Prochlorococcus marinus XMU1402: one gene and its partner. The protein of the gene in region 1 interacts with the protein of each later gene in a pairwise test. Links are inferred from orthologs where the notes say so. Each region holds a gene or a part of one and is shown on either strand. Other genes may lie near its edges.

Region 1 (6,262 bases):
TTATTAGAGGGTGATTGTAGTGAGGGAATATTTTTAATTAAACCCCAATTTGAGGTGGGTAAAGATAAAGTCAGTAAAGGAGGCGTTGTTCGCAATCCTAAATTCCATATTGAGGCTATAGAGTCTGTTCTCTATGCTGCTAAAAATTTCCAATGGAATATAAAGAATTTGATAGCTTCTCCGCTGGTAGGTCCTGCTGGGAATCATGAATATCTAGCTTGGATGACCTTAGGAAGTCAATCAAATAAAAGTATTAATAGTGAATATATACAAAATTTAGTAAAAGAAACTCTTTGAATTAAAGAGCTTCTTCGTCTTTGTCGCCAGTTCTAATTCTTACAACTGAATCAATTGATGTGATAAATATTTTTCCGTCACCTATCTCTCCAGTTTTTGCTGCTTCAGCAATCGCATCTATGACTGAATTAACCTTTTCATCTTCTACGACAACTTCTACTTTAAGTTTTTGAAGGAATTCAACAGTAAATTCGGAACCTCTATATCTTTCAACTTGTCCTTTTTGCCTTCCAAAACCTCTAACTTCACTAACTGTCATTCCAACAATACCGGAATTTACTAATGCAATTTTTACATCCTCCAGCTTAAATGGACGTATGATTGCTTCAATTTTCTTCATGATTAAAGATTGAACATTCCTATTTTAATTGTTTTTTGGGAAAACATCCAATATTGAAATATCAGAAAAACATTCAACATTAAGGCCTGCATTCTTGGCGTCTTCAATTAATATTTGGGAATTTTCTTCAGAAATTATTACTGTACTATTTGACAACGCTTCCCACTGATCATTCTCAAAGTGTGTTTGAAGCCATAACATTCCAATTGCAGTTTTTGGTTGAAGGGATTTATTTAAGTTTTTATCGATAGTTATCAAACAAATGTCCATTAATTTTTAATTGAACTAAACACATCTAAACCTTTCGGCGGACTTTATGAATGTGACAGTTGATACAAAAATAAGATTTAACATCTTTTGACTTAGCCAATTGTAATACTTATATTTGTTGATACTTTTGCGAATTTTTATCTTTATATATAGTTTTTATATAGGTTTAGTAAAAAAGTTCTACTAAAAATGAGTACAGCTAAATTAGAAGATTCGACTCAAAGACCGCTATATGGTGAAAGAATTATTGAAGAATCAAAAATAATTTGTTTCGATAATCCAAATAAGAAAAGAATTTATGAAATTTCTATTCAGTTACCTGAATTTACATGTAAGTGCCCCTTTTCTGGTTATCCAGATTTTGCAAAGCTAAATATTAATTATCAACCTAATTTGAAAGTCTATGAGTTGAAGTCTTTAAAGCTTTATATTAATAATTTTAGGGATATAAAAATATCACATGAGGAAGTTGTGAATAGAATTATGGATGATTTAGTGAATGAAGGTTCACCTCACTGGATACATTTAAATGCTGCATTTAACCCCAGAGGGAATGTTTCTATGCAGTTAGATATTTTTAGTGGCCAGAAAAGAAATTAAAAATTTTTTATTTCATCTGATAATTTAAAAAATTCTTTTTTAAAACCGACTAGATTTTTATTACTAAGGCCTCCAATAGATAACTTTTTTGATTCTTTATTTACCAGAATCCATAATTGATTAGTTGGTATAAGACTTATTATTGTTCCAAAAATTATTAAGATAAAAGAAAAATAAATAAATGGTATAGACGGATCATTTTTAATTATTAATCCACTGCTGGGGATTATTTTTTTCAGAGATACTTTTGAAGAGTTTACTTCTAAAGGATCGTCATTGATAAAGATATTATTCCCGGAAAAATTTTCTATATTCGAAATTTTAAGTGGACCATTTTCATTATCTATTGTTAAAAGGAAATTTTTTTTAGTCTCCGATCCTAATTCAACTAAAACTCCCCAAACTTGATTACCGATTTCTGGAATCTCCTTTAACTGTAATTGATAAAGGATATTATCTATTTCTAAAACAACATTTGATATTGCCCAATCTGCTTGATAAATAGTTAATCCTTTAAACCTGATTGGGTGATTAACTTTGGTTGTTTTTATTTCATTTAAATTTAGATCTTCAGAGGAAAAATTTAATTTTGAAATAAACTGTTTGGGCACACCATCACTTTCACGTTCTATAGAAAAATCGACTAACTTTACATTGGCTTTTGAGTTTGTGCTCTCATTAACAAGATCTAAAGTTTCTCCCGGCAGTAAATATTGTTCTTTTGATTGACTTGTAAAACTTCCATATGCTGAACCTATAAGTAAGAATATTAATCCGATATGTACAACTAAAGGACCGATTTTTCCAATTAACCCCTTTCTTGCAGAAATATGACTATTAAATTTGTATGTTTTCCATCCTTTTTTTTTAAGTAATAAATCTACTTTTGATATATGTTCTCCATCTTGATTGATTGGATGACTTGTAGTTAGTTGCAGTTTGCTAAATTCTTTTTCGCTCTTATATTCAATCCATTTTAATGAAGCTTTTAATGAAGGAATTTGCCTCCTGAAACTACAAGCTGCCAGAGAAATGCAAAGAAGAATTAATGTAAATAAAAACCAAAAGCTTGTATATATATGATCCAATTGAAGTTTTAAGACTTTTTCTCCATCTAAAAATCCAAAAATGGGAGCTCTATCGAAATTATCAATATAAAATTTATTATTATTATTTTGAGGTATAAAAGTGCCTATGCCACTGGTAATAGCTATGAAGATTATCAGTGATATTGCGAATCTTAAACTTGATATTTTTAAAATTAGATTCTTAAAAATAATCATTTAAATCCAATTTGAAAATAAATTTAATAATCCAAGTGCTACTAAAAATATCCCACTTAAGGTAGGAATTATTTGACTAAATTTTCTAAGCTCTAAAAATTTTTTTAAGTTTTCTGCCGTCGCTCCCGCAATAATTAGTGGAGTGACTTGGCCTATTCCAAAGGAAAATAAAAAAATAATTGAGATTATCGGGTTTTTAGCTTGCGATACCCAAGCCAGAAGAGTTGCTAAAACTGGAGTAATGCAAGGTGAAGATGCTAGTCCAAAAGTAGTTCCTATGGCAAAAGGTGCTAGAAAGGAGGGAATTTTATCTTCAATTATTTTAAAATCAGGTCCATTTGGGAACTGAAACTTTAAAATTCCTAGTAAATTTAAACCCATTATTATTGCTATCAAGGCAACAATCGAAGTGTAATAAGCTGGAATTTGCCCATATATTTTACCTAAGAATCCACTCGCAGCCCCCAGTGCAACCAGCGCAAAAACTACTCCTCCTGAAAAACTAATAAGTTTAAATTTATTTTTTTCTGTTCCTCCTATATAAGCAATTGTCACTGGAAGTAATGATAATGAGCATGGTCCAAGACTTGTTAAAAGTCCTGCGCTGAAAACCAAAAATATAGTAAATGGACTAGGACTATCAAGACCATTCTGCATAAGCAGATTACCCTTTTGAGATAATTCTGAAATAACTAAATTAAATGATTCGATAGCTTGGGTTAAATCTTTTAAATTCTAACTAATTAAGAGTCTTTCGTGTACTAATCATACCAATCAAACCTGTTGACTCTAATGAACATCTCAGTAACATCCCTGCAATAAAAAAAGATGCGATTAATGAATTACCACCATAACTAATGAAGGGTAGTGGTAAGCCAGTAGTTGGCATTGAACCTGTTGCTACAGCAATATGTATTATTGATTGACTCGTCAAAAATACGCCACATCCGATAGCAACTAATTTTGTATAGTTATTCCTGCACTTAAGAGCAATTCTTAAACTTATATATGAGAAAACTGTTAAAAATCCTAAGAATAAAGTACATCCCAATAAACCAAATTCTTCAGCAAAAATAGCAAAAATAAAATCTGTATACATAAAAGGTAAATACTGTAATTTTTGTATAGAGAGCCCAAAGCCTTGTCCAAATAAACCACCTGAGCCTATAGCTAATAAACTTTGAACTAATTGAAAACCATTGCCTTGCTGATCTTTCCAAGGATCTATAAATGAGGTAACTCTTAGTTTTTGATATTCGTTATTGAAGATACTAATACATCCAGTGATAAATCCTAATGAAGCAAATGTGCATAGAGAACGTAGTCTGACGCCTCCACACAAACCCATTACCCAAAAAAGTATCCCTGTTAATGATGCAGTACTTAAATTTGGTTGCTTAAGTATTAGTAAAATTAACAAACCATAAGAGATTATTGAACTTAATTTTTTATCATTTTTAATTAAATTCCAATGAGCAAAGAGGTTAGAACACTCAAGAATTAAAAAAGGTTTGATCAATTCAGATGGTTGCAGACGTAAATTTCCTAGTAATAGCCATCTTGAAGATCCATTTACAGTGATTCCTGAAATATTGGTGAGAAAAATCAAAAAGAATAAAAAATAAAAAATAAATCTTGAAAATTTCAAAAGATCTCTAATCTTCGTATTGATAATCAAATAAAAACAGCCCAATCCTGGTATTGTCCAAATAATTTGTTTTTTCAAAAAGTAAGCCCAATTCCCCATCTCCCTGCTGGCAACCCACCAACTTGAAGACCCTAAGATGAATAAACCTAGAATAGACCAAATTCCGACAAGGATAATTAGTATTTTTGCTTCATAAGGCCATATGGCCCAAGGTAAGGGAAATATAGATTCTTTTAAAAATGTTTGATTCTTTTTGTAATTAGAATTTAGAAAATTTTTACGGTTGGAAATTGTTTTATATTTAATTTTTTCTTGACTTATCTCCAATTTTTTAACTGTAGATATACTATTGAGACGTTAAATTCAGACTTTGCAAGTGTTTATGAACGTATTAATGCGTAAACTAACTAAAACAAATAAAAATTTATATATTTAATCCGTAATATCAAGACACAAAAACTGTTAATGGATTCATCACAAATCTTAAGAATTAATTTTTTATAAATAAAAACTAGCTAAAAGGTACCTCTCCGTGATAGATTCCGTGAGTTTATATACTTACTTCAAACCATTTCAGAGGGGGTTTTTAAGCTATGTTCACATCAGTGGACTCAAATAGAAAAAAACTTGAGCATCCTTCTAATGAGAATGTTCAACTTCCTCAATCTCTAAAAAATTCGATCATCAAAGACAGCAAATATGGCATTGCCAATCCAATAGATAATTTGCTTTCTCAAAATGACGAATACACAAAATTGCAATTAACAATTTTTGGAATTACTTTTATTGTTTCTATTTTGGTAGCATCAATAACTGGAATTTTTCTCGGATTTATTTTTGGTTTTAGTATTTTTATAGGTGCAATTGCCGGTATTTTTTACTTACGTTTGCTTGCTAAAAGTGTAGGAAAACTAGGTAAAGAATCATCAGGTGTATCAAAATTGCAACTTTTAGTTCCAGTTTGCCTCTTTATTTTTGCAAGCAAGCTAGGATCTTTGGATATTTTCCCCGCAATGATAGGTTTTTTTATTTATAAACCTTCTCTCATTATCTATTTTTCACGTTCTTAACTAAATTTTTTATTCAAATCAAATGTTCTTTAATTCCTTGCTAACAAATTTTGCAGCATTAGAAGTTGGTCAACATCTTTATTGGCAAATTGGAAATATCAGACTACATGGCCAGGTATTTTTGACATCTTGGATTTTATTGGGAGCGTTATTAGTTTTTATTTCTCTAGGAACTAAAAAAATGGAAAATGATCCTAAAGGCCTTCAAAATTTGCTTGAGTTTCTCTGGGATTACATAAGAGATCTTGCAAGGACACAAATAGGTGAAAAAGTTTATCGAGATTGGATGCCATTTATAGGAACTTTATTTTTATTCGTCTTTGTTAGTAATTGGGGAGGAGCTTTAATTCCTTGGAGATTGATTAAGTTACCAAGTGGAGAGCTGGGAGCACCAACTGCAGATATCAATACAACAATAGCCTTGGCTTTGTTGGTTTCACTTTCTTATTTCTATGCTGGTTTAAGTAATAAAGGTTGGAGATATTTCGAATACTACGTTCACCCAACTCCAATTATGCTTCCTTTCAAAATACTAGAGGACTTTACTAAACCTTTATCACTCTCTTTCAGGCTATTTGGAAATATTTTGGCTGATGAACTTGTTGTTGGTGTTCTAGTATTCTTAGTTCCGCTAATTCTACCAATACCTGTTATGTTCCTAGGCTTATTTACTAGTGCAATTCAGGCATTGATTTTCGCAACTTTAGCGGCCTACTACATTGGAGAAGCTGTTGAAGAACATCATTAGCTGTCT
Region 2 (11,954 bases), on another replicon or contig:
AGGTATAAAAGCGCAAAAGTGCGTTGAATTCTAAATAAACAAATGTTTTTTTTATTTCTACAGGCAGGTTTAAAAATGTTTAAAGACGCAAGCAATATTTGAACAAAAAATAAATTCGGTACATTTACTTGCTAAGGTCTTAAAAGTATGATTATTGAATGACTTACAAAAGAGTTCTCTTAAAACTTAGTGGCGAAGCACTTATGGGTGAAAAACCTTATGGAATTGATCCTGCCATAGTTCAGTCAATTGCGGAAGACGTTTCAAAAGTAGTCGAAAATAATGTACAACTTGCAATAGTTGTTGGTGGTGGAAACATTTTTAGGGGGCTTAAAGGCTCTGCTGACGGAATGGATCGCGCTACTGCTGACTATGTAGGAATGCTAGCAACAGTAATGAACGCGATTTCACTTCAAGATGGTCTTGAAAGAGTAGGAGTAGAGACAAGAGTCCAAACTGCAATCGAAATGCAGGAAATTGCAGAACCCTACATTAGAAGAAGAGCTATGAGGCACCTAGAAAAAGGAAGAGTTGTAGTTTTCGGAGGGGGATGCGGAAATCCATTTTTTACGACCGATACTACGGCAGCTTTGAGGGCAGCAGAGATAAACGCTGAAGTTGTAATGAAGGCTACTAAAGTTGATGGAGTATACGATCGTGATCCTAATCAATTTAAAGAGGCAAAAAAATATTCCTCTCTCAGTTATCAACAAGTTCTTAGTGATGAAATTGCAGTAATGGACAGCACTGCGATTGCACTTTGCAAAGATAATAATATCCCAATTATGGTTTTTGATATATTCAAAAAAGGTAACATTGCCAAAGCTGTTGCTGGTGAGCCAATAGGCTCTTTAATTAGTTAAATTCATTTAAATTTTTTAATTATGAAAGAAAAAGAAATTCAAGAAAATATGAATAAAAGTATTGAAGCCACACAAAGAAACTTTAATACGATAAGAACTGGTAGAGCTAATGCGTCATTGTTAGACAGAATAAGTGTTGAGTACTACGGAGCAGAAACACCAATCAAATCACTAGCAACAATAAGTACTGTTGATTCACAAACAATCTCAATACAACCTTTCGATATTTCATGTTTACAAGCAATAGAAAAATCTATATCAATGAGCGACTTAGGAATTACTCCAAATAATGATGGGAAACTAATAAGAATAAATGTTCCCCCTTTAACGGAGGAAAGAAGAAAGGAATTTTGTAAATTAGCCTCCAAATATGCAGAGGAAGGAAAAGTAGCTTTGAGGAATATTAGAAGGGATGCAGTTGATAAAGAAAAAAAAGAAGAAAAGGATGGTCTTATTTCCATTGACGAATCGCGAGATAATCAATCGGAAATTCAAAAAATTACTGATAAATTTATCGCTTTGATAGATACTAAATTATCTGAAAAAGAGAAGGAAATTTTAAAAGTTTGATAGGATTTGATGTTGTAATAATTGGTGGAGGTTTATCAGGATCTTCCACAGCACTTAACTTATCAAAGAAAGGATATTCTGTTTTAATTATTGAAAAAGAAAAATTCCAAAATTACAAACCATGTGCAGGTGGCATGGCATCTTCAATGCAAAGATTTCTTCCTCTAGACATTGAAGATTCAATAGAATCAAAAATAAAGAATGTTGAATTCAGATGGAAGGCCGAAGATAATGTGACTGCTGATCTTAATGGTGAATCCCCATTCTGGATTATAAAAAGAGAGAAACTTGATCAATTATTACTTGATGAGTCCTTGAGTAATGGAGTTCAGATAATGAGACCATTATTAATAGAAAAAATCATAAAAAAAAATGATAAATGGGAAATTACTTGCAATAACGAAATAAAATATATATCAGAATTTCTTGTTATTGCAGATGGGTCCCAATCCAAATGGGCAGAACATTTCAATTTAGGGCCCAAAAAACCTAAATTTGCGAACACAATCTCACTAAGATTAAAAGGTTTAGGTGAAATTCCTAAAGATGCAGTTAGATTTGAGTTTGGATTTATAAAATATGGTTTTGCATGGGCATTCCCCCTAAGAGAAAGCTTAAATATTGGTTTAGGTACTTTTATAAATAATAGTCTCTTAGAAAATCAGGCTATAAATAAACAAGTGATCAGAAGCTTTGGTTTTGAAGATTTTCCTCATAAAACAATTAGCAAGAAACTGAGAATATGGAATGGATTCCATTCAATTAATGGTGATAAAGTATTAGCGGTTGGAGATGCAGCATCTCTATGTGATCCATTTTTAGCTGAAGGAATTAGACCATCTCTAATCAGCAGTTATTATGCTGCAGAATACATAGATCAGTGCATATCAGGAAAAGTAGATGATTTAAATCTTTATACGAAAGAAATTAACAACATTTGGGGGAAATCAATGGCTTGGGGGAGGAGAATAGCCCAAGTATTTTATAGATTTCCCAGAACTGGGTACCAATTAGGAGTTAAAAGAAAAACAGCACCTAAACGTATTGCTCAAATATTATCGGGAGAAATGAGTTACGAAGATATTGCAAAAAGAGTCATTAGAAGACTTTTAACAAAAAGTGGGGCTTAATTCTTTTTTCAACTCAAACTTAAATTTAATTAGCAGAAATTAATTTTTTATTTCTAATTTCTGAATATCTCTTAAGTAGCAGCTCTTCCAATTCTTCTATAGCCTTACTGAATCCAGTAATACCTTCACTGAGCTTCTCACTTGCCATTTGATCTTCTAACATACTTAATCTAAAATCTTTTTCTTCAAATTCGTAGTCAATAGAATTATTTATTTGGGTATTTGCATCTAATTTTCTAATTAACTCTCCTTTTTCTTTTTTCAGCTCCTCAAGAAATTTTGGAGCGATTGTTAAAAGATCGCAACCTGCTAATTCTTTTATTTCATCAAGATTTCTAAAACTCGCTCCCATTACTTCTGTCTTGAATCCCTTTTCTTTAAAGTACTTGTAAATTTGTGTAACCGAAATAACACCAGGGTCTTCAGCACCAACAAAACTAGTTTTATTAGTTTTTGCCTTATGCCAATCCAATATACGACCGACGAAAGGAGAAATTAGAGTAATCTTGGCATTGGCACAAGTTACCGCTTGGCAGAAGTTAAAAAGTAAAGTTAAGTTACACTTAATACCCTCTTTTTCCAAAATTTCAGCTGCCTTGATTCCCTCCCAAGTTGCGGCAATCTTAATCAAAATTCTTTCCTTTTCAATTCCAAATTTTTTGTAAAGATTGATCAGTTTTCTCGCTTTTTCCACCGTAGCTTGAGTGTCAAAACTAAGTCTTGCATCAACTTCAGTAGATACGCGGCCTGAAATAATTTTCAATATCTCTTTTCCAAAAAATACTGAAACTTGGTCAACAGTTTCTTTAATTAAATCAATTTCAGAGAATCCTTGGGGCAAGGCATTTTCTGAACTTTCTAGAGCCTTATCAATTAATTTCACATAATCGGGGTTCTTAGCAGCTGCAAGTATTAGCGATGGATTGGTTGTAGCGTCCCTTGGTTGAAATTTTTTTATCGAATCTAAATCTCCAGTATCAGCAACAACAACAGTCATTGATGACAATTGTTCTAAAATTGATTTCATTTCTAGATATTCATAATATACCTATAAATTAGCCTTTATTTCTGATGAAATCATCAGATAATGAACTAAATATTTATAAAGTTGGAAAATTTTAGGGTTTTTTAACAATCATTAAATGATCTTTAATCTTAGGAGGTATTTTTTCAATTACTATCAAACTCTCGATAATTTCTTTCGCAACTGGTACTGCAACAGTTGAACCATATGCATATGATTTAGATGGCTCATCAACGACAACAAGGACTGCATATTTGGGATCATTCACTGGTAAAGTTGCGATAAAACTACAAACTTTTTTACTTGTATACGAACCATTTAAGGCTTTTTGAGAAGTGCCCGTTTTCCCAGCTATCCTATAACCATCAATTTTTACCCCAGATCCACTACCTTTATCAACTACGCTCTCCATCCATTCAAGAACAGTTTTAGATACCTCGTTTGAAAAAAATTGTTTTTTTGGAATTTTATTAATTCTTTCTTTAAAAGTTGAGGTTACATGAGGAGTCACTTCAAAACCCCCATTTGCTAGAGCCGCATGAAGTTGAACCAATTTTAGGGGCGAGATTGAAAAACCTTTACCAAAAGAAGTTACGGCAGGCTCAATTGATTGGTTTACAAATAAATCTTTTCTCTTTAGCTGTCCAGCAGTTGATACAAATAAGTCAGTTTCTAAATTTTTATTTATACCTAAATTTTTTAACCAATCCCAATAAATTGCGGGGTCTAAATTTTGCATTATTTTTACCATTCCAACATTACTTGAAACCTGCAATACTTTTGGATAGTCAATATATCCATTACCTTTTTTATCCCAATTAGAGAGTGTCCATCCTCCAACATTAATCTTTCCAATATCTTCAACTAATCCATTTTTCTGGATTACTTTTTCTTCTAACGCTAAGGCAAGATTAATAGGTTTAAAAGTGGATCCAGGTTCAAATAAATCTTGAGAATACCAGCTCCTAAAGAGTTCAGAATCATACTTCCAAAATTTGTTTGGATCATATGACGGAACCGTAACCAAGGAGAGAATCCGACCATTATTTACATCCATAACTATGGCAAATCCCTTCTTTGCTTTCCATTTAGTTACTTGTTTTGATAATGCATTGAATGACGCTTTCTGTAATTTTGAATCTATAGTTAGGCCTAAACTTTTGTAATCAGAGATAAAATCACCTGGGGCAGAATTATCAGGGAGAGGGGTTCCATCTCCTCCTCTTTTTATTAAATTACTTTTATCAAAAACTTTAATTTGATTATCTAAATGAAGCTCTAAACCTGCGGATCCTTTATTCTCATCATTAACAAAACCAACAAGATTTGAATATAGCTCACCTTGTGGATAATATCTTTGCGAATATTTAAACAAATCAAGTCCGCTTATTTGAAGATTTTTAATCTTTTCTGCTTTTTCTTCAGAAATTTTATCCATAAGCTCGATACCGTTCATTTTGTTATTGAATTTTTTTAAGAGAATTTCATCTTTCAAACCCAAAATAGGTGACAATTTTTTTGTAACTTCTTCAATTCTACGAACTCCGTTAATTGATTCACTAGGGAAATTAAAATATTTTGGATGGGCCCATAATTTATAAAGTGTTTTATCGAAAGCAATTAGTCTACTGTTTCTATCCACAATAGATCGCCTTTTTTTTAAAGAGTTTGTTTTAGAAGATTGTATTAATCTCGCTTTCCTTTGCAAATCAGCAGAATTAAAGACTTGCAATTTAACTAACCTCCCAAACAAACAAAATATTAATAGTAAGCTGAAGAAATAAAGAAATTTAAATCTCCTTTGATCAAGAGGTAATAAACGAGCAATTTTTTTATATTTTTTCATCAATAACCCTCTTGATATTTGCTATCACTTAAACCTTCAATGAAGCTTATAAAATTTTTCTTAAATAAACTTTCTTTTCCTTCTACTATTTGATCTAGATAAATTAAATCTTCAGGTTTAGTTTTTTTATAAGTATTTAGAGACTCTAGTTCACCAATATAAAATTCCTCGATTTTAGAAATATAATCAATAAGATTACTATTTATTACTCTTGTTTTAGATAAAGTTTTATATGTGTTAGACCATTTCCTTTGGCTATCAAATGATAAGAAAAAAAAGATAAAGATTAATACCAAAAGAGATATATTAATTGTGTCAAATATTTGATGTATTAATTTGATGTTAAGTATGGATATTTTTTCAGAATTCTTTTTACCTTGGTATGGAACTTTTTTTTTTAAATTAAATTGATTCCCATAAGGTTCCATCTATGATTTATTTAATAAATAAAAGAAGTGTTATTAATTAAGTAAACATCTTTTAGTTTGATTAGCAAGTAATAATTTTAAATAATTTATGTTCTTAATAAGAATAAATTTAAGAATGTCAAACCATTCCATAAAGAATGCATAATAATTGAAGAAAGCAAACTTCCCGAAGCAATTCTTGTAATTCCTAGTCCCATTCCTAGAACAAATAACGGAGGCATTTCTCCCAAACTCAAATGAGCTAAAGCAAAAATGAAAGCTGAAAATATTATGGCCAAAATTATTCCAAAATCTCTTGAGAGAGTTGGTAGTAAAATTCCGCGAAATATAATCTCCTCAAATAAAGGCGCTAAAAGAGTAGTAGTTACAAACAAAATAATAAATGATAAGTAACTATTATTATTAAGAACAATTTCCAGCAAAGGATTACTGCCATTTTGATTTTCAATCAGACTATTCATAATTAGAGAAATCAATAAGACAAAAGGTACTATGGTTAACCAACCTTTAATTCCCTGTATAATTGCATCTTTTATTGGAAAGAAATTGAATTGAAAATAATCTTTTTTAAAAATAAATTCGCCATTTAAAGATTTAATTTGATAATAAACTATCGCTAATGGCGGAATAGCCATAAAAACATACCCAAAAAATATTTTCAGTGATTGCGACAATTCACTCGAGATATTTTTAGAAAAAAATTCAACCAAACTTATTGAAAATAAAGGTGAAACTACTTCTCCTAAGACAACAAATCCACCTGCAATTAATAAAACCATGTCAATTAATTCTAACTCTAAAGGATCAATTTCTTTCCAAACAAACTTTTTCGAAGAAATAACTTTCCATAATATTTGTAAAGCTAAAATTGAGCCAAGCAGTATTGTTAAAAGTGGTATTAATCTGATAGCTAAGATTTTAAAAAACATTTTGCTTGAAAATGATTTTGTTATTAATGAACTATCATCAAAATCAAATTTCTTGCTTAAAAGGTGATATAAGAATCTATCACCTTTAAATAAATCAAATTTATCAGAATTTGGTTTATATGCATTATTTTTTGATTTTTTTTCTAACTCATCGATTAGTAAGTTGTAGTTTTTATTCTTATACTCTTTAGATATATTTTTATCATTTAAAGATGCATTTGATTCTGAAGAAATTATCCAAATTAATTTATTTCTTTCCGTTAGTTGATTAAATGAGACCTCAGAAAGAGCATTATTTATTTGATCAACAGGATCGTTTGTGACAATAAAACTTTTAAGATTTGTTGGTATTGATTGAACAGCTAATTCAACAATTTCCTGTTCTTTTTGACTTATATCGAATGAAACAGATGGTCTACTCAAACTGTCTCTAAAGCCTTGCTGCCATACGAAGAAAGTTATAGCTAGAGAAATTAAAGCTAATGAAAGTTTTGTCTTAGAAATATTTTTAAAGATCATAATTTATTATAAAGTTAAAAATTATAGTTAGTTACCGTTGAAATTTCTTTTTATTGGTATACCAATTTTTATCACGTCATGAGATGATTAAATCATGATCATTTTCAATCTATATAATGACTATAAAATTAGTTTTGGTTAGACATGGACTTAGTAGTTTTAATGCAAAAGGATTAATTCAAGGTAGGACAGATGATTCATTTTTAACAGATAAAGGATACGAGCAAGCACTTGAAGCAGGAAAAGCATTATCAAAAATAAACTTCGACAGAATCTATTCATCCCCTCTTGTGAGAGCTGCAGAGACTGCAAAAACTATACAAAAGAGTTTTAATAATAAACAAGAAATTATCTTTGATAATAATTTGCTGGAGGTGGACCTTGGTGAATGGTCCGGTCTAAAAATTGAAGAAATAAAAAATAAATTTCCCGAAATTTACCCTTTATGGAAAAGTGATCCAGAAAATCTAGTCTTAAAAAGAAAAGACAATAAAACTTATAAACCAATTCAAGAGTTATTTTTTCAAGCAAGAAATTTTGTAGAAGATATTTTAAAAATTTATCTAGACAAAGATGATGCAAATATTTTAGTTGTAGGACATAATGCGATTCTCAGATGTTTAATCCTTTCGTTATTAGGAAAGCCTAAGAAAGGTTTTAGGAAAATAAGATTAGAAAATGCCTCTTTATCTATACTCAATATTTCAAGGGAAGATAACTCTTTTAAGACCCAAATTGAATGCTTAAATCAAACCTCCCATCTGAATAAAAATATTCCGAATCAAATTGGAGATTCCAGAATATTTCTAATAAGGCATGGTGAAACTAACTGGAACAAAGAGGGTAGATTTCAAGGCCAAATTGATATTCCTTTAAATGAAAACGGGAAAGACCAAGCTAGAAAGACTTTTGAATATTTGAGAAATATTTCTTTCAATAAGGCATTTTCAAGTTCAATGGAAAGACCTTATGAGACTGCACAAATAATCCTTCAAAATAGAAAAGATTTAAAAATAGAAAGGATAGATTCACTTGTAGAAATTAGTCATGGATTATGGGAGGGTAAACTGGAAGCAGAAATCAGAGAACAGTGGCCCGTTTTATTAAAAAATTGGCATGATAAACCTGAAGAAGTAATAATGCCTGAAGGTGAATCTATAAAAGATGTATCAGAAAGGTCGGTAGAAGCTTTTGACAAGATTTGTTTATCTCAAAAGGATAATGATCTTAGCCTTGTGGTTGCTCATGATGCAGTCAATAAAACTCTAATTTGCAAAATCCTTGGGATTAATTATTCAAATATTTGGATGATAAAACAGGGCAATGGCGGCATAACTATAATTGACCTTTTTAATGATCCCAATAAGACCCCTGTGATTAGCGCTCTTAACATTACAACACACTTAGGGGGGGTACTTGATTCAACTGCTTCAGGAGCACTTTAAAATAAGCCTTGTTAAAAATTTATTTTGATGAAGTCAGAGTCAAAAAAAGGCTTTATTTACTGAAAAACCCGACTTGACTAAGAGGCCAAAATCTGAAATATGCTTTACCAATTATCTCTTTTTTATGAAGAAATTTACTTCCAGGCCAATATCTTCCATCCCAGCTATTTGCCCTATTATCACCTAAAACTAAAATATGATCTTTTGGCACTTTTATATTTTCAAATTCACCACATCTATATAAAAGGGATAATGAGCACTTATTAATTACGTAGGGTTCAGAAATTAATTCATTATTTATTATTACTTCACCTTTTGTATTTACACTTACAATTTCTCCAGGTAGAGCTACTACCCTTTTAATGTAAGCATCGCAGGCTTGATCCCTCCAACCAGGAATAAAAGACATTGGAGGAAAACTCATAAAAAAACAATATCTTCTATTTGGTAAAGGCTTAGATCTAGATGAAATTAGTTTTTCATCAAATGAGTAAGGAGATTTAAAGACAACAATATCTCCTCTTTTTGGAAAAGATTTCCTCAAAGAGATTTTTTCAATAATTAATCTATCGTTTATTTTTAATTCTGGTAGCATTGATCCAGAAGGGATATAACGAGGTTCTGCAAAAAATGATCTACAAGAAGAAACAAAAAAAGTTAAAAAAACGAGTAGACCCCATTCTTTTAAAAAACGTTTAATAGAAGCTGGCATAGATTTATTAAAGGCTTGATTTTTTAACCATACGAAAATTGTTTGGCATATTCAATTTCGTTAAATCCTAATATTACTTTTTTTTCTTCATAAACCAGAAATGGTCTTTTTATTAATTTGCCGTCACTTGAAAGAAGTCTAATGATTTCTACTCTAGATAAAGAGTAAATATCAAGATTTATTGATTTAAAGGCTTTTCCTCTAGTATTAAAAACCCTTTTTTTATCATTAGCGCTTTGTTCTAAAGCAAGATTTAAATAATCTAATAACGGAGCTTCCTTTACGATATCAATAAATTGATATGCTAAATCTTTTTTATCAAGCCACTTTAACGCTTGTCGACAAGTAGAGCATTTTAAATAACCATAAATAATTATTTTTTTCAATGTACTTTACTAATTGTTGATTTCTTCAGAACTTTTATGTTTTTCTTCTTTAGGGGTATGCAATTTTTCAATAGATTTTCAACCACATCAAAATCCCTCCAGCCATCAATATGTACAGTTCTTCCATCAAGTCCTTTACTAGTTCTAAAAAATTCAGCAACATCCTCAAGCTGATTCGGAGCAATTTGATTAATACTAACTATATTGGCCTGTCTAGGATTAGCCGTAGGCACGCATAAAAGTTTTCCATCATATGCACCACAATCATGCATATCCAAAACTCCAATAGGTCTAGCTTTTATTAGACAACCAGCGAAAGTAGGTTCATCCATCATCACCATCGCATCAAGAGGAGCGCCATCATCAGCAAGTGTATTAGGAATAAAGCCATAATCAAAAGGGTACCTCACTGAAGAATGCAATACTCTATCTAATGCCATTATTCCTGCATCAGAACAATACTCATACTTATTCCTACTACCTGCAGGTATTTCTACAACTATATTTACTATTCCCTTCATTGGAGATGGAGGTATCAAACTAAGATCCATCTTTTTTTAAATCGTGATTAAAAATTACCTCGTTTCCATGAGAAAAAGGTCTTCCAATTAAAATACTTATTGAAGGTAGTAATAATGTCAAAAAAGCAAAAATAATACCTAAAGATGTTATTGATAAACTCCTTATACTTAAGGGGTCATCATCATCTCTTTCGAAATCACCTTGAACAGAATCAAGAGAAAATTGTTCACCTGATTGACTTTTTAAAAAGTGCTTTGATTTCGAATAACTCAAGAACTATTAATTGGTAATGGTTTAGGAGATAATTGAACACCATTATCCTACATTCTAAATGTCAATAAATCAAAACATTCTTGAGTGACTTTTTAATTATTCTTTTTCTAATAACGACTTAATAGATTTTAATTCTTCTAAGATTTGCGAAAGTATGTTTTGAGCTGCTGAGGAGGGTGTATTAAATACCTCTACAGTTACTTCCTTAATTCTCAAAATGTCTTTAGCAAATCTTGCTACTTCATTAGGATGGAATTTCAAGGGATCTTTTTGATCAGTTCTAAATTCTGGATTTAATTTTCTTGGATTAAAACTAGGGTTTAGATTTCTTAAATCAGTATTTGTATACCTATAGACAGAGGCTCTTGATCGATTAAGAAATTTTTGAACTTCATCAATACCTACTAATTCTTCTTCGCTAGAAATATTGGAATCTATATTTTCCATAACTTTAAGAAAATGCTTTAGAAAAAATGAACTATTTGAAAGAATTTAACTTCATTACTGAAGAAGTTAGCAGAAAGAATATTTCTAGACTAGCCGCGTTGAGGGACTCAAGACACTTTAATTTTTTTTTTCATCTTAATTGATAAAATTAAACATTATTAATTATTTTTTGTATGCGCGTAACCACCTCATTTCCTCTGGGGACACTTCGTGACACACCTTCTGAAGCTGAGATTATTTCACATCAATTACTTTTAAAAGCTGGTTACATACGCAGAGTTAGCAGCGGCATTTATGCATACATGCCAATAATGTTGCGAGTTATTGAAAAAATATCAGCAATAATAGATAGAGAACTTCAAAGTATTGGTTGCACAAAATTACTCTTACCTCAACTTCATCCCGCAGATTTATGGAAAAGAAGTGAGAGGTGGGAGGGATATACTGCTGGGGAAGAAATAATGTTTAATCTCAAGGATAGACAAGGGAAAGAATTTGGTTTGGCCCCAACTCATGAAGAGGTAATAACGAGTATCGCATCAGAAATCATCAACTCCTATAAGCAATTACCTCAATGTTTTTACCAAATTCAGACAAAATTTAGAGATGAAATAAGACCAAGGTTTGGATTACTGAGAAGTAGAGAATTTATAATGAAAGATGGTTATTCTTTTCATTCTTCAGAAAAAGATTTAGCTTCATTTTATGAAAAAGTAAATAATGCTTATGAAAATATTTTTCAATCTTGTGGTCTGCAGACTGTAGGGGTTGAAGCAGATAGTGGAGCAATTGGCGGTGCCTCCTCCAAAGAATTTATGATCACCGCAGATGCCGGGGAAGATTCAATATTGTTTACTCAA

Evidence for each region.
Region 2: the proteins of HA141_RS08250 (region 1) and HA141_RS02875 interact in binary tests that used the Escherichia coli proteins (3 or more experiments, as listed by UniProt). The link is inferred for Prochlorococcus marinus XMU1402 from one-to-one orthologs.

Annotation. Positions count from the first base shown.
Region 1 is NZ_JAAORD010000002.1:360,871-367,132, reverse strand. What follows is about bases 2,648-5,492. They hold HA141_RS08250 (FtsW/RodA/SpoVE family cell cycle protein), read right to left. Parts: upstream 4,766-5,492; coding sequence 3,530-4,765; downstream 2,648-3,529. Other genes in these bases: HA141_RS08245 (hypothetical protein), read left to right, coding at 5,032-5,492; HA141_RS08255 (cytochrome c biogenesis CcdA family protein), read right to left, coding at 2,791-3,447; HA141_RS08260 (cytochrome c biogenesis protein ResB), read right to left, coding at 2,648-2,790. In the rest of the region: HA141_RS08280 (TlyA family RNA methyltransferase), read left to right, coding at 1-297; HA141_RS08275 (P-II family nitrogen regulator), read right to left, coding at 299-637; HA141_RS08270 (hypothetical protein), read right to left, coding at 662-907; queF (preQ(1) synthase), read left to right, coding at 1,097-1,507; more of HA141_RS08260, read right to left, coding at 1,504-2,647; more of HA141_RS08245, read left to right, coding at 5,493-5,508; atpB (F0F1 ATP synthase subunit A), read left to right, coding at 5,531-6,256.
Region 2 is NZ_JAAORD010000001.1:500,333-512,286, reverse strand. The notes cover bases 3,058-6,025. They hold HA141_RS02875 (peptidoglycan D,D-transpeptidase FtsI family protein), read right to left. Parts: upstream 5,434-6,025; coding sequence 3,682-5,433; downstream 3,058-3,681. Other genes in these bases: HA141_RS02865 (CPBP family intramembrane glutamic endopeptidase), read right to left, coding at 5,948-6,025; HA141_RS02870 (hypothetical protein), read right to left, coding at 5,433-5,861; tal (transaldolase), read right to left, coding at 3,058-3,590. Also shown: cobO (cob(I)yrinic acid a,c-diamide adenosyltransferase), read left to right, coding at 1-34; pyrH (UMP kinase), read left to right, coding at 159-863; frr (ribosome recycling factor), read left to right, coding at 885-1,433; HA141_RS02885 (NAD(P)/FAD-dependent oxidoreductase), read left to right, coding at 1,430-2,563; more of tal, read right to left, coding at 2,589-3,057; more of HA141_RS02865, read right to left, coding at 6,026-7,309; HA141_RS02860 (histidine phosphatase family protein), read left to right, coding at 7,426-8,754; lepB (signal peptidase I), read right to left, coding at 8,807-9,466; HA141_RS02850 (Spx/MgsR family RNA polymerase-binding regulatory protein), read right to left, coding at 9,490-9,852; HA141_RS02845 (inorganic diphosphatase), read right to left, coding at 9,849-10,403; HA141_RS02840 (hypothetical protein), read right to left, coding at 10,393-10,647; HA141_RS02835 (resolvase), read right to left, coding at 10,744-11,094; HA141_RS02830 (proline--tRNA ligase), read left to right, coding at 11,268-11,954. UniProt on the Escherichia coli protein: Essential cell division protein that catalyzes cross-linking of the peptidoglycan cell wall at the division septum. Required for localization of FtsN.